DNA from 3 places in the Achromobacter sp. NPDC008082 genome. Region 1 is predicted to be linked to each of the others. Evidence: predicted binding sites of a transcription regulator. Region 1 holds the regulator's gene; each other region holds the start of a gene.
What was found. The regulator HrcA, encoded in region 1, represses chaperone genes, less so after heat shock. The targets are predictions, from matches to a motif close to TTAGCACTCNNNNNNNNNGAGTGCTAA.

Region 1 (5,214 bases):
AAAGCGAAATATTCCCCGACGGCATCCGCCCGGGCGGCGGCGTGGCCGAAGGCGTTTACTTTTTGTGGGGCGCCGCGGGCGCGACCGGGTCGCTGGCCGGGAAGCTCTCTTTCAGAGCACGGTCCACGCGCGTTTCGTCATCTTCCGGCTCGGGCCGGATTGCGATGGGGTCGCTGGCGGGAAAGGTTTCAGCCAGCGCTTCATCCAGATCGTGCTCGACCTGATCCTCATCTACCGGGGTGGCAACCGTCCCCTTTTTTACCGCTTTGCCGCTCTTGGGATCATGGTGCATGCGCCTTCTCCTTCAAGTCCGTGATGGGCTGGACAGTCAGAGGCCACCCCTGCAAGTTCCGTTCCACCAACCTGGCCAAACCGGCGATCCAGTCGGGATCGTCATTCAGAGCAGGGATGTAGCGGAACTGCTTGCCGCCTGCCTCAATAAAGGCGTCGCGGCATTCAAGGCTGATCTCTTCCAGCGTTTCCAGACAGTCTGCCACAAATCCCGGGCACACCACATCCACCTCGGTAACGCCCGAGGCAGCCAGCGCCTTGAGGGTGGGTTCGGTGTAGGGCTCCAACCAGCGCGCGGTGCCGAAGCGGCTTTGGAAGGTGACTTCGATCTGGTCGCGCGGCAGCGACAGGCGCTGCGACAACAAGCGCGCCGACTCCATGCAATCGCGGTAATACGGGTCGCCCAATTCGATCGAATAACGCGGCAGGCCGTGAAAGCTCATGACCAACTTCTGCGGTTTGCCACGTTCGCGCCAAAAGGACTCGATGCTGGCCGCCAGAGGGTCCAGCCAGACCGGGTCTTCATGGAAACGCTTGGTGAAGCGCAGTTCGGGCTGATTGCGCAGCCGCCCCGCATGGCGCGTCACGGCATCCACCACGGTGGCGGTGGTGCTTGCGGCGTACTGCGGATACAGCGGCACGGTCAGGATGCGTTCGCAACCGGCGGCGCGCAGACGCGTGATGGCGTCAGGAATGGACGGATTGCCATAGCGCATCCCCAATTCCACCACGGCATTGATGCCAGACTGCTGCAAGGCCGCGCGCACGCCGTCCGCCTGGCGCTGGCTGTAAACCATCAGCGGCGAACCCTCTTTGAGCCACACGCCAGCGTAACGCGGCGCGAGCTTTTTCGGGCGCAGCGTCAGCACCAGACCATGCAGGATGGGCTTCCACAAATAACGGGGAATTTCGATCACGCGCGGGTCGGACAGGAATTCGCCCAGGTACTTCCTGATGTCCTGCTTGCTGGGCGTGTCCGGCGTGCCCAGGTTCACCAGCAGCACGCCGATCGTGTCCAGGCCGCGTGGCGGCGGATCTTCGTTGAAGGGGTCGTCCTGCTCGGTTTCCGGCAGATAGCGTTCAGGCCACAAATACTTGAACAGGCGAAGAAACACAAAAACTCCCCTTCCTCCGCAAGGAGGATGTAGCTTTGAATGGAACTACTGGTTGTGGCTGAGGGCGTTGGACAACAAGCGCGCCGTGATGTCCACGATGGGAATGACGCGCTCGTAAGCCATGCGGGTGGGGCCGATCACGCCCAGCGTGCCCACCACCTTGCCGTCCACGCCGTAAGGCGCGGTGATGACCGACACTTCTTCCATCGGCACCAGTTGCGAGTCGCCGCCGATGTAGATCTGCACGCCCTGCGCGCGGCTGGACACGTCCAGCAGTTGCAGCAGGTCGGTCTTCTTTTCGAACAGCGAAAACATTTTGCGCAGGCGGTCCATGTCGGACGCAATGTCCGTCACGTCCAGCAGCTTGCGTTCGCCGGAAATGATCATGGCGTCGCCATCTTCCGCCGCTTCCGCGCTGGCTTCCACCGCCGCCTGCATCAGGCGCGAAATGTCTTCGCGCAACTGGGCGAGTTCGGTCGATAACGTCTGCCGCACCGCATTGAAGGACTTGCCGGCGAAATGCATGTTGAAGAAATTGCCGGCTTCCAGCAATTCGGCTTCGACGTAATCGCGCTGCACAAAGAGAATGCGGTTCTGGACGTCGCCGTCGGGCGTGACGATGATCAGCAGCACCCGCTTGTCGGACAGGCGGATGAATTCAATCTGGCGGAACACCTGGGCGCGCTTGGGCGTCAGCACCACGCCCGCGAATTGCGTCAGGTTCGACAGCAAGGCGGCGGCCGCGTTGACGGCGCGCGTGGGTTCGGCGGCCGACAGCATTTCGCCCATGTTGTGGGGTTGCAGCTGATACGACTGCACGGCAAGCAGGGAATCGACGAACATGCGATAGCCCCGCGGCGTGGGAACCCGGCCGGCGGAGGTGTGCGGACTGTGGATCAGCCCCAGCTCTTCAAGATCCGCCATCACGTTGCGGATGGTGGCTGGGGACAAATCGAAGACTTTCGATAGCGTCCGCGAGCCGACGGGCTGCCCATCGGCGATGTAGCGTTCTATCAACGCTTTCAGTAGTGCGCGTGCGCGGTCATCCATAGCAGGTATTTTAGGGAATCTTTTCCAATTAAGGCGATTTTTGTCCCGCAAGCAGATATGCGGCCCCATATAATCGGCTAAACGGCCCATTCCGGGCGCGTTTCGGCTTTCGGATTTCGCCTTTTTGATACGCACGCAGCCATGCACTTTCCTACCGTCGCCCTGATCGGCAGATACCAGGACACCGGCCTGGACACACCGCTGAGAGCACTTGCGCACGCGCTGACGCAAGCGGGCAGGCACGTGCTCATCGATGCGGACACCGCGCGCAACACCGGCCTGACCGAATACCCCATCGCTACCCTTGAAGAGATTGGCCAGAATGCCTCGCTGGCCGTCGTAATGGGCGGCGACGGCACCGTGCTGGGAGCTGGCCGGCATCTGGCCCCTTACGGCGTGCCGCTGGTCGGCATCAACCACGGCCGATTGGGCTTCATCACCGACATTCCGCTGCAAGATGCGCACGGCGCGCTGGCGCGTGTGCTGGAAGGCAGCTTCCAGATCGAAGAACGCATGCTGCTGGAAGGCAGCGTGTGGCGCGGCGATCAAAAAATGTATTCCGCGTCGGCGCTCAACGACGTCGTGCTGAACCGCGCCGGCCGCGGCGGCATGATCGAAGTGCGCGTCGAGCTGGACGGCGCCTTCATGTACACGCAGCGCGCCGACGGCCTGATCATCGCCACGCCCACTGGCTCCACCGCGTATGCGCTGTCTGCCAACGGCCCCATCCTGCATCCCGGCATGAACGCCATGGTGCTGGTCCCCGTGGCCCCGCAGACGCTGTCGAACCGCCCTATCGTGATTCCCGACACCGGCGTGCTGAACATGACACTGACGGCAATGGGCCGCGTGGAAGTCGGCGCCAGCGTGCATTTCGACATGCAGACCTGGTCTGACCTGCAACCGGGTGACCGCATCGTCGTGCAGCGCGCGCCGTACACCATCCGCTTCGTGCACCCTGAGGGCTACAGCTTCTTTTCCACCCTGCGCCGCAAGCTGCACTGGAACCTGATGCCCCAGGCCACCGACAACGTAGAGTAGTAAGCGCCCCGACATGCTGCGCACCCTGCATATCCGCGACTTCGTCATCGTCGAACAAACGGAAATCCATTTCGGCCCCGGCTTTACCGTCTTCTCTGGCGAAACCGGCGCGGGCAAATCCATTCTGGTGGACGCGCTGGCGCTGACGCTGGGCGAACGCGGCGACGCCAGCATGCTGCGCGAAGGCGCGCCGCGTGCCGACATCACCGCCGTTTTCGACACGCCTAAATCCCTGCACGCCTGGCTGGCCGAACGCGAGATCGACGCCGATGACGAATTGTCGCTGCGCCGCGTGATCGATGCACAAGGCCGCAGCCGCGCCTACATCAATGGCACGCCGGCCACCGTCGCGCAACTGCGCGAACTGGGCGACAGCCTGGTCGACATCCATGGCCAGCACGCCCACCAAAGCCTGATGCGCCCCGATGCCCAACGCGACTTGCTCGACGCCCATGGCGGCCATGGCGATCTGCGCCAAGCCGTCGGCCAGGCCTGGAAGCAGTGGCGCGCGCTGGCGCGGCAATTAGAAGCGGCCGAAAAAGATGCGGCCAGCCTGGCCACTGAACGCGACCGCCTGCAATGGCAGGTCGACGAGCTCGACCAACTGGCGTTAGGCCCGGACGAATGGGAATCGCTGCAATCCGAACACACGCGGCTGTCGCATTCGCAATCGCTACTGGACGGCGCCTCGCAAATTCTTGAAGCGCTGGACGGCGAAGGCGATTCCGCGCATCACCGCGTCACATCCGCCAACAGCCGCATCCAGCAGATGCTGCGGCACGACCCCGGCCTGAAAGGCGTGTATGACGAGTTGGAATCGGCCCGCATCGCCATCAGCGAAGCGGTGTCTGACCTGAACAACTACGTCAGCCGCGTCGATCTCGACCCGAAACGGCTGGCCGACGTGGAAGCGCGGCTGGGCTTGGTGTTTGAAACCGCCCGCAAATTCCGCACCGAACCCGATGCCTTGTGCGAATTGCGTGATGCGCTGCACGCCGAGCTGGCCGCGTTGCAGGCCGCCGGCGACATCGACGCGCTGCGCGCCCAAGCCGTCACCGCCCAAGCCCAGTACGACGCGGCCGCAGCGAAACTCACCACGGCGCGCCGCAAGGTCGCAAAAGACCTTGGCAAACAAGTCACGCTGGCCATGCAAACGCTGGCCATGCAAGGCGGCAAGTTTGAGCCCACGCTGGCGGCAGGCGCGCCGTCCGCGCACGGCAATGAGCAAGTGGAATTCCTGGTGGCGGGCCATGCTGGCACCACGCCCCGCCCCCTGGCCAAAGTGGCCTCGGGCGGCGAACTGTCGCGTATTTCGCTGGCGCTGTCCGTCATCGCCAGCCGCGCGGCACGCGTGCCGACGCTGATCTTCGACGAAGTCGACAGCGGGGTTGGCGGCGCGGTGGCCGAAGCCGTGGGCAAACTTCTGCGCGAACTCGGTGAACGCCATCAGGTGCTGTGCGTCACGCACTTGCCGCAAGTGGCCGCCTGCGCCAACAACCAGTTCCTGGTCAGCAAGACCGAATCCCGCGGCACTACGCGCTCCAGCATCGAAGAACTGGACGCGGCCGCCCGTGTCGAAGAAATCGCCCGGATGCTGGGCGGCATCAAGCTCACCGCCACCACACGAGAACACGCACGCGAGATGCTTGAAGGGTTCGGCCAGCCCGCGGGTGAATGACGCCTTCAATGCGTCACCGGCTAAAAAGACAGACCGCCT
Region 2 (5,214 bases), on a different contig from region 1:
ACGCCTTCCACCTGCTTTCAGTTCAGCATTCGCGACGGCAAACACGTGGTCGACAACATGGCGCCCGGCTATCGCTGGATCAAGCTCTATCAGGATGGGTCGATGGCCACGGGCGTGCGTCGCGTGCAGGACGCGCTGTGGCATACGGCGCTGGCGCCAGACAACGCGCAAGCCGCATAAAAAACGGGGCACCAGATATATGACATATATGTGGTGCCCCGCAAGCATCCGTCTCATAGGGGAGGGGAAAGAGGAGAAGCCGAGACGGATGACAAGACTGCTAACCGAAGTTCGCGGTCTACAGGAAGTTAGTCGGGCCGATCCCCATTAAGTTTCTGCAATCCGCAGAAATTTGAGCCTGAATTTGTATCAATTTATTGTTGATCCATCGGGGCTGCAAATCGATGCACAACGCCGCAACCCCGGTGCGCAGCCAACACGACAAAAGAAAAGGGCCGCTTGCGAGCGGCCCTTCTTGCGTACCTCGTGCAGGTTCTACCCCGGCGGATTACGCCGCCAGATTGCCGCGCATTTTCTTCAGCGCGGCGGCTTCGATCTGGCGGATGCGTTCAGCAGACACGCCGAACTCTTGCGCCAATTCGTGCAGCGTGGCGCCGCCATCGTCTTGCAGCCAGCGCGCTTCAACGATGCGGCGCGAACGGGCGTCCAGCGCATCCAGCGCGCCGGTCAAGCCCGTGCTTTGCAACTGATCGCGCGCGGCGCGTTCCAGCACGCGGGTCGGTTCCTGGCGGCCGTCGTCGGACAGGTAGGCGATGGGCGCATAGCTGTCGTCATCGTCGTCCTGATTTTCCAGCGACATGTCGCGGCCGGACAGGCGCACTTCCATTTCGCTGACATCTTCGCGGCGCACGTTCAGTTCGCGCGCGATGTGATCGACCTGTTCAGGGTCCAGCGTCTGGCCGTCGGGGCGCATGCTGCGCAGATTGAAGAACAGCTTGCGCTGGGCCTTGGTGGTGGCCACCTTGACCAAACGCCAGTTGCGGATGATGTATTCGTGGATTTCAGCCTTGATCCAGTGCACGGCGAACGACACCAGGCGCACGCCGCGCTCGGGGTCGAAACGCTTCACGGCCTTCATCAGGCCGACGTTGCCTTCTTGGATCAGGTCAGCGTGGGGCAAACCGTAGCCCAGGTACTGGCGGGCAACGGACACCACCAGACGCAGGTGGGACAGAATCAGTTCACGCGCAGCGCCCAGGTCTTCCTGGTCACGCAGGCGGCGGCCCAGCTCGGTTTCGCGTTCGGCGGACAGCACCGGCAGCCGGTTGACCGAAGAGATATACGCGTCGATCGTGCCAAGTGCGCCCGGATTGGCAATGGCCAACGCCAGAGCGTTGCCGGAAGCGGCCAACGAGGTACTGGGTTGTTTCATAGCGGGGGTCTCCGGAAAGCAAGGGGATAACGACATGGATTCGATGTTAGCACTCTAGTAAAGGGAGTGCTAATACGACTATTGCGGTGCGTCAAAGTTTCCATTCCATGACGCGTCCCCATATATTTTTACCAGCCCAGACGCTTTAACCCTTCTGCCGTAGCGTCGCCGTCCGGACGGATGAACAAGGCGCCGCGGGGGTCCATAAACACCTGGTACTTGGCGCCATCAAACATGGGCATGTAGGCGCCGCTGCCAAATTGGACATCGACAAAGGGGAACCAGTTCGGAAAACTTTTCTTCAGCGACCCCAAGTCGGGCGCGGGCCAGTCGTCCAAGGCGTGGACCGAGCGCGTGGCCGAGGCTTCGCGCGCCGCATCGCTGTAGCGGCCCGACAAGCGCTCCAGCCGATACAAGGGCGGCACGCCCGCCATCAGCGCGGGCAGCTTCCAACGCACAACACGCGCGTCGATCTGCCATTGGTCGCCGTACAGCACATATTGTTTAGGGCCGATGCCGGGGGCCGTGGTCGTAAGCTGGAACTGGCCTTCCGCCTGCTGGGCGATTTCAACGCGAGCCACGGACTCATCGGTGGTCAGGCGGTAAAACTGCACCAGCGACAACGCCAGCAAGCCGGACACGCAGCCCAGCAGCACCAGCATCAAGCCGAACAGGCGGCGCATCGGCCGGAACTGGAACATCTTGCGGCCACGCTCGTCGCGCGGGCCGCCGCGGCCCAGCAGCATGACGATGCCCGGCAGGAAGACGACGACGGCGCCCAGAAGAATCCAGACAAAGGGAGCGATACCGTTGATCAAATCAGGCGTTCCTATTCAGAGCGCCGCGGGTTTCAGCCCGTCGCGCCCAGGGCGCCGCGAGCCTGCCGCGGCAGGCTACCCAGTATAGAAGGGTGTCTTCAGCCCGCCGGTTTTCCAAGCCGTTCGACGTGAAACCGGATGTGATCCTCGATGAACGTCGAGATGAAGTAATAGCCATGGTCGTAGCCGGGCTGGCGGCGCAGCGTCAAGGGCTGATCGGCGGCGGCGCAGGCGGCTTCGAATACCTCGGGATACAACTGTTCAGCCAGGAATTGGTCGGATTCGCCCTGGTCGATGAGGATGCCGCCTGGGAAAGGGCGCTTCAGGCTACGCATCAACGCCGACGCGTCGTAAGCCGCCCACTCGGCGGGGTTGTCGCCCAGGTAGGCGCCGAAAGCCTTCTTGCCCCACGGGCACTGGCTGGGCGCGGCGATGGGCGCAAACGCGGAAACCGAACGGAACTTCGCGGGGTTGCGCAGCGCCAGCACCAATGCGCCGTGACCGCCCATGGAGTGCCCGAAGATGCCGGTGCGGGACGCGTCGCCGGGCAGGGTGCCGCCCGTGACGATGCCGTGCAGTTCATCGGTGACGTAGCTGTACATGCGGTAGTGGTCGCGCCAGGCCGGCGTGGTGGCGTCCACATAGAAGCCGGCGCCCGTGCCGAGATCCCAGCTTTCTTCTTCGCCCGGCACATTCGCGCCACGCGGGCTGGTGTCAGGCGCGACCAGCATCACGCCAAGTTCAGCAGCCAGGCGCTGGGCGCCCGCCTTGATCATGAAGGTTTCTTCGGTGCAGGTCAGGCCCGCCAGATAGAACAGCACAGGCACGGGGCCGTTGTCGGCCTGCGGCGGCACGTAAACCGAAAATCGCATGGGCAGGCCGATCTGGGCGGACTCATGGCGGTAGTAGCGCTGCGTACCGCCAAAGCAGCGATGCTGGGAAATGAGCTCCAAGGCCGTGGGCATGGATTTTCTCCGGTCAGGGGGGTGAAAAAAACGTCGACGGGTTAGGGTATATCCACGGTACGACGTTCCGTCGCCGAATGTTAACCTGCACTCGAAAGCGGCCGAATGACAAAAAAAATGGATTCCGTGCCCAATTTGTGATCACGGGACTTGACCAGCGCCTACCGTGGCACTATTTATATACCGTGAGCGAAGACAACCCGTTCTTCCAGATACGCAAGCCCTGACACTATGGCCCGACTGCCCCGTCTGTACGCCCCCGGGCTGCCCCAACTGGTGCAGGCCAACTTCATTTCGCCGCTGGCCGCGCCGTCGCAACCAGCGCCCGCCGACATCCTGAACCAACTGGCCACGTGGCTGGGCGAATCCGCTCAACGCCATCGCGTGTCGGTTCACGGCTGGCTGCTTGCCAATGACCGCATCTTGCTGCTGGCGACGCCCGCTGACGAAGAAGGCCTGCCCCGGCTGATGCAAACGTTGGGCCGCAACCTGGCGGCGCGCTTGCGTGGCGGCCGGGTGTTCGCGGGGCGTTACCGCTCTGCGCTGCTGGAGCCGGGCGCTTGGGTATTGCCGGCGCTGGTCTGGCTGGAAACGTACCCGGTACGCAGCGGCGCTTCACAAGACCCTGATTCCTGGCCCTGGTCGTCCGCGGCCAGCCACACCGGCAACACGACGGCAGCGCCCGCCCAGTGGCAATCCGATCACGCGGATTACTGGGCTTGCGGCAACACGCCATTCGACCGCCAAGCCAATTACCGCAAACGCCTGCACGACGGCCTGTCGCGCGAAGAATCGCAGCGCATTGACCAAGCCGTGTCGGGTCAATGGGCATTGGGCGGCGCGAGCTTCATCGCCAGCCTGGCCCATACCGCCAGCCGGCGCGTGGCCCCCGGCCAGCGCGGCCGTCCCCGCAAGAAACCGGCCGCCCCTGCGTCCACTGACGCGGAAGCCTCCCCGGCTGCGCCGACGAGCTCAACGCCCACGACGTCATCCTGATACCCGAACCCGCCTTCCCGGCGGGTTTTTCGCAGCATTTGCCGGCAGGCTTGATCCGCCGGCGGTGAGACCCTTCATTTGGAAGCGGTCCGAGCATTGCGCCTGAGGACATGAGCACCTGCGCGCCTGAGCACATGGGCACCTGCGCGCCTATGCGCCTGTGCACCTGTGCGGCTGTGTGCCTCTGCACCTGAGCACATGAGCGCCTGGGCGCCTGGGCGCCTGGGCGCCTGAGCGCCCCAGATTCCAGCGAAGCTGTGCAGTTTTCGCCACAGGCGAGGTTGATATTCCGCAGCAAATTACCGCTTTATTTTGGGGACAGATGAAGCCATAAATAGGGATTTCACTACACTTTGGCGGTAACGGCTCAAAGCTCCTCGTTGCCAAGCCAATAATGGCGCGGCCATTGTTATGTCCCTATATTTATGCCCTATGATGGAGCATTAATATAAATAGGGTCACACCCCTATTATTTCAGTTGCACCCTACTTGCGGCGGGGGTATTGTCCGTCTCCTGCACTGCAACATTACGACGCAGGCTCACTGCGGAGCGCGCCATGCCCCAAATTACCCCGATCGAATCCTGTCCCACCCCCAAGGCGACCCCTATCGATGCCAGCCGCATCGGTCTGCCTGCGGCTCAAGGGCTCTACCACCCCAAGAACGAACATGACGCCTGCGGCGTTGGTTTTGTTGCGCATATCAAGGGCAAGAAAAGCCACGCGATCATCCAGCAGGGTCTGAAGATCCTGGAAAATCTGGACCACCGCGGTGCCGTGGGTGCGGACAAGCTGATGGGCGACGGCGCGGGCATCCTGATTCAGATTCCGGACACGCTCTACCGCGACGAGCTCAGCCAGCAAGGCATCATCCTGCCGCCCCCGGGCGAGTACGGCGTGGCCATGGTGTTCCTGCCCAAGGAAACCGCCTCGCGCCTGGCCTGTGAGCAAGAGCTGGAACGCTCGGTGCGCGCGGAAGGCCAAGTGGTGCTGGGCTGGCGCAATGTGCCGGTGGACGTCGACATGCCCATGTCGCCCACCGT
Region 3 (5,214 bases), on a different contig from region 1:
CAGATTGTGCGCAAACGTGTTCGCAAGTCACTGAAGCAACAAGGATTAGCCTCATCAACACGCGCCGCCACAAAAAGAAAAACCCCCGGGCGAAGGTCCGGGGGTCTTTCGGGATACTGCATTCCCCGGCTTGGCGCCGGGGAGGCCTTGCAAGGGAAGCGGGACTTAGAAGTCCATGCCGCCCATGCCGCCCATGCCACCCGGCATGGCCGGGGCAGCGGGCTTGTCTTCGGCCAGTTCGACCACGGCGGCTTCAGCCGTCAGCAGCAGGCTGGCGACGGAGGCAGCGTTTTGCAGGGCGGTGCGGGTCACCTTGGTGGGGTCCAGAACGCCTTGCTCGACCAGGTCGGTGTACTCGCCGGTTGCAGCGTTGTAGCCGTAGTTGCCCTTGCCGTTCAGCACGTTGCTGACCACGACGCTGGCTTCTTCGCCGGCGTTCGTGACGATGGTGCGCAGCGGCTCTTCCACAGCACGCAGGATCAGCTTGATACCGGCGTTCTGGTCAGGCGTGTCGCCCTTCAGGTCAGCGATGGCTTGCTTGGCGCGCAGCAGTGCAACACCGCCACCAGCCACAACGCCTTCTTCCACTGCAGCGCGGGTAGCGTGCAGGGCGTCTTCGACGCGAGCCTTCTTTTCCTTCATTTCGACTTCGGTGGCAGCGCCAACGCGAATCACGGCAACGCCGCCGGCCAGCTTGGCCACGCGTTCTTGCAGCTTTTCACGGTCGTAGTCGGACGTGGCTTCTTCGATCTGGATGCGAACTTGCTTGACGCGAGCTTCGATCGACTTGCTGTCGCCAGCGCCGTCGATGATCGTCGTGTTTTCCTTGCCCACTTCGATGCGCTTGGCTTGGCCCAGTTCAGCCAGGCCGGCCTTTTCCAGCGACATGCCGGTTTCTTCGGAGATCACGGTGCCGCCCGTCAGGATGGCGATGTCTTCCAGCATGGCCTTGCGGCGGTCGCCGAAGCCCGGAGCCTTGACGGCGGTGGTCTTCAGGATGCCACGGATGTTGTTCACAACCAGGGTGGCCAGCGCTTCGCCTTCGACGTCTTCTGCGATGATCAGCAGCGGACGGCTCGACTTGGCAACTTGCTCCAGCACGGGCAGCAGGTCACGGATGTTGCTGATCTTCTTGTCGAAAATCAGGACAAACGGATCTTCCAGCACGGCAACTTGCTTTTCCGGGCTGTTGATGAAGTAGGGCGACAGGTAGCCGCGGTCGAATTGCATACCTTCGACGACGTCCAGCTCGTTTTCCAGCGACTTGCCGTCTTCGACGGTGATGACGCCTTCCTTGCCAACCTTGTCCATCGCGTCAGCGATGATCTGGCCGATGGAGGAATCGCTGTTGGCCGAGATCGAGCCGACTTGAGCGATTTCCTTGCTGGTCGTGACCGGCTTGGATTGCTTCTTCAGTTCGGCGACGGCGGCGGCGACAGCCTTGTCGATACCGCGCTTCAGATCGATCGGGTTGAAACCGGCGGCAACGTACTTCAGGCCTTCCATGACGATGGCTTGAGCCAGCACGGTGGCGGTCGTGGTGCCGTCACCGGCGTTGTCGGAGGTCTTGGAAGCAACGTCCTTGACCAGTTGTGCGCCGATGTTCTCGAACTTGTCCTTCAGTTCGATTTCCTTGGCGACGGACACGCCGTCCTTGGTCACGGTCGGGGCGCCGAACGAGCGCTCCAGCACGACGTTGCGACCCTTGGGGCCCAGGGTGGTCTTAACAGCGTTGGCGAGAACATTCACGCCACGGACGATGCGCACGCGGGCGTCGTCACCGAACAATACTTGCTTGGCAGCCATTTCTTAGCTTCCTTCGAAAATTCGTTTGAGGCGGGGTTTACTGAACCACGGCGAGGATTTCGTCCTCGCGGATGACGAGCAGTTCTTCGCCATCAACCTTCACGGACTGGCCGGCGTACTTGCCGAACAGAACCTTGTCGCCAGCCTTCAGGTCGACCGGCAGAATCTTGCCGTCTTCGGTCTTCTTGCCGGGGCCGACGGCCACGACTTCGCCTTGATCAGGCTTTTCTGCGGCGCTGTCGGGGATGACGATGCCCGAGGCAGTCTTGCGCTCGTTTTCGAGGCGTTTGACGATCACGCGATCGCCCAGGGGACGCAAGGCCATGAGGAACTCCTGTTTGCTTAAAAAGTGAATGATCAGTTAGCCCCGGGAGGGCTGTTAGCACTCACCGGTGTCGAGTGCTAATTATAGGGATGATGTTCCGGGGTTCAAGGGGGGGAGGCTGCGCTGTTACATATTTGGGTGGGTGGGCCGATAGCGGCGTATCGGGGACGCACCCCGTGTCGAAATTCATCTAACTCGGGATTTACGTCATCCAGTTTGGGAATCGATAATTTTCGATATACAAGCGCTGGCACGGCCTCCAGCCCGATTTCACCCCTGAAGGTCCGATTTCCTGAGTCACCACAGTAGGGCGATCCGCCGTTCTCCGCGGTATGGTGCCTTTGCCTGCGGCTAGCACTGCGACGTGTCAAACGACGCCCGCCAGTACCTGCTTTGGCCGTGTACGCCAAATACTGCTGCCAAACCACGGTCGCTCTCTACCTGGTCTGCTATTGGACGACGGGCCGCTTCCGACCCATTACGGCCATTGGTCTAGATAGTTTGATCGGCTGCAATGCAGCGATAGTGGACCTAGCCTGCGGAACAGTTCGGGACAGCCATCTGAGCCGGCTTGAGTTAGTTGCTAGCCGCCGAACACGTTCCGATGCCTGTACGCCTACGGCACGGTAAACCAGTCGCGGCTAGGCAAACCAAGTGCAACACGTTCTCCAACTGAGGGGGGGAGTGGCGACACTGCTCACACCTCATCCGGCAAGAAAGGGTTGCAAACATGGGACATCTTTGCAGCGGCCAAGCTATATCGTCTGGACTGCTGGTCCCAGAAGGCTCGTGCCGACTTTAGAGAGTGCCGTCAAGTAGGTCCAGCATCAGGCAGATGTGATGTTCTAGCTGCAGAACCTTGTTGGTACCGAGTCCGGGGAAATGGCTCGCTGCGACGTGATTGGCGTACCCGTCTAGCGCGAAATTTGTGCCGAATTCCTTGGGGCGGGTCTTCGCAGCCTTCACGAGCTTGCGGGCGGCCTGGAGGAACTTGTCTTCGGTGCTCCCGACATCCTTGTCGGTGTCGTCAGACACGAAGTGCTCAATCCATACGTCGCTGGACTTGTGCTTGTAGATGGCGTGAATCGCTACGGCCGCAGGCTGACCGCCACCTGGCGTGAATGCCGAGCCAATGGCTGCATAGTCGCCGAACCCCACCCACGAGGGTTTGAACGTCTTGTACCGGTCGGTGAAGAGTTCAGCGCCGTCGTAGTCGGAGTTGCGGTCCAACTTATTGAAATAATCGCGGATGTCAACCCGCCTGGCAGACGGCAGGAGCGTCTGCTGAGCTACGGTCATCTTCTCGTTCAACACGATGTGGAAACGCACGTTCGCATCGGCGGCAAGCGTCTTTAGCTCAGCGTCAGTCAAGGCCGGGCTTGAGTAGGCTAGTGCGACTTTTCGCCCGGCAAAGCGCTTGAGGAAGGACGAAACATGGGCGAGCGTCGTAGTCGAGACGCATCGGAAAGTCGGCAAGATGGAATCGTGCTCATCAACGACCTCCAGGACCTCTTTAAGCCATGCTTTTGCCTCGTCCTTGGGCTTCAACTCATGCTTGTCTGGGTTGAGGATGACTGCCAATGTTTGACCGGCCTTGCCGAACTCCTTGATGCATCTAGCAAGGTCTGAGCTATTGCGCTTGACCGGCTCTATCACCGGCACCAGAGCCTCGAGCGACCTATGGTCGTCCAGCATGGCGCGCAAGGCTAGGAATTCGGAACGACGCCCATAGACAAACGGGAAATACATGACACCTCCCCCAATCTCGTATCCGTTACGAAATCTAATAATTAGGAGGTAAATGTAATGGGACTAAATGGATTCGGCAAGGGCATCCAAAAGGCGCTGTCGCTTAGGTCGTGAAAGCGGCGTCTCGTACGCCAATACGCGAAGGCTCTGCGGCAGGGAGGAAACGAACGCCACCGAATCTTCGTCAGTCGTGCGCGCACGCATGGTGGAGACGAGTACCTTGTGCGCTTGCGGACTAGTCAGGCGGCAGAAGAGCTGCTCGTAGTGCTGATGGAGACGCCCATTGGGCATCGCTGGCTGAGGCCCGAAGTGTTTGTGAACCGCGTCCATGTACTCTTGACGGCGCAGCATGCGGAAGACGACCGCGGTTTCAACGCGAGAAATGTCACGGACGGACTTACGCACCTCTCGGAGGCTGCCCTTGTCGGTAAGGCAAAGGATGCCCACACGTTCGTCGACCAATGATGCGTAGCGCCGGGCGAGGTCTGGATGTGTCACCACGTAGACGCTATCGAAGGCTCGAAGATACGCAGGTGTTTGCGTGTTCAATCGTCGATGGCTGTCGTATTCGGTCTTGACCTCGTAGGCCGTCGAAGTTCCGTTGAAAACAGCCACATCGATGATGGAACCAGCGACGCCGAGCTCGATGCTCATGCTGGAGGTGCGAGGGCTATGCCTGCCGAAGACAATGCGGTTGGCAATGGCCGCCTTGTACACGTACTCGCAGCGGAATTCCTGTCCCAGTTCAGCAAGCGATGCATCGAACAGATCCGCTACGGAGGCGTCGTGCTTGGCTGTCCGCACACCTAGCCCCGCGAGTCGCTTCGCGACGTGCTTCGCCGTTCCCCGCCGTGCGATGTCATCAAGCACAGGTCGGGAGAAGATGCGGGCAATTAGGCGGGAGCGTTCGGTTTCGGTCATGGAGAAGGGTGGTGTCGCTCAGGATCCAATGTGAGAGCGACCGCTTAAACGCGCCACCAAACCTCGCGGCGCAGCCGCAGAGTGTAGCTTTTAATGGGGAAGCCCGCGACTGCTCGGTGGCCCAAGGAGGTTGTGGGGCGAGGCTCTAAAGCAGGGGCGCTTGCCAACCTTTTGACTGGTGAAATCCCCTAGGACGGAATGACTGCTACCAGCCTGAAGCGGGCACTCAGCCAAACTTTCCAGTGACCGCTCCAGGCCGCTGGCAGACGTTCGTCAACCGCGTCTAGCTCACAGCCGTTGTAGGGTAGGGCAGGCGCACTGGCATGGGGGCCTCGAGATGTGATGGTCCCAATCATCACCCAAGTTCAATGAACTTTCTGGGGAAGAATGCGATGTTCAATGAACCACTGCGG

Region 2: a site for HrcA is predicted at 1,440-1,466, ahead of rpoH (RNA polymerase sigma factor RpoH). Genes of this name have one in related genera too.
Region 3: a site for HrcA is predicted at 2,186-2,212, ahead of groES (co-chaperone GroES). Genes of this name have one in related genera too.

What each region holds. Positions count from the first base shown of each region.
Region 1 is NZ_JBIBIB010000002.1:343,551-348,764, reverse strand. Features, by position in the region: gene ACFZAI_RS08650 (hypothetical protein) at 56-292, opposite strand; gene hemH (ferrochelatase) at 282-1,406, opposite strand; gene hrcA (heat-inducible transcriptional repressor HrcA) at 1,452-2,456, opposite strand; gene ACFZAI_RS08635 (NAD kinase) at 2,598-3,497, shown strand; gene recN (DNA repair protein RecN) at 3,511-5,175, shown strand.
Region 2 is NZ_JBIBIB010000004.1:248,953-254,166, reverse strand. Features, by position in the region: gene cpdA (3',5'-cyclic-AMP phosphodiesterase) at 1-180, shown strand, start outside; gene rpoH (RNA polymerase sigma factor RpoH) at 509-1,393, opposite strand; gene ACFZAI_RS17410 (hypothetical protein) at 1,522-2,211, opposite strand; gene fghA (S-formylglutathione hydrolase) at 2,310-3,176, opposite strand; gene ACFZAI_RS17400 (hypothetical protein) at 3,408-4,172, shown strand; gene ACFZAI_RS17395 (glutamate synthase-related protein) at 4,730-5,214, shown strand, end outside.
Region 3 is NZ_JBIBIB010000001.1:912,149-917,362, forward strand. Features, by position in the region: gene groL (chaperonin GroEL) at 166-1,806, opposite strand; gene groES (co-chaperone GroES) at 1,844-2,131, opposite strand; gene ACFZAI_RS04155 (sce7725 family protein) at 2,930-3,880, opposite strand; gene ACFZAI_RS04160 (sce7726 family protein) at 3,944-4,801, opposite strand.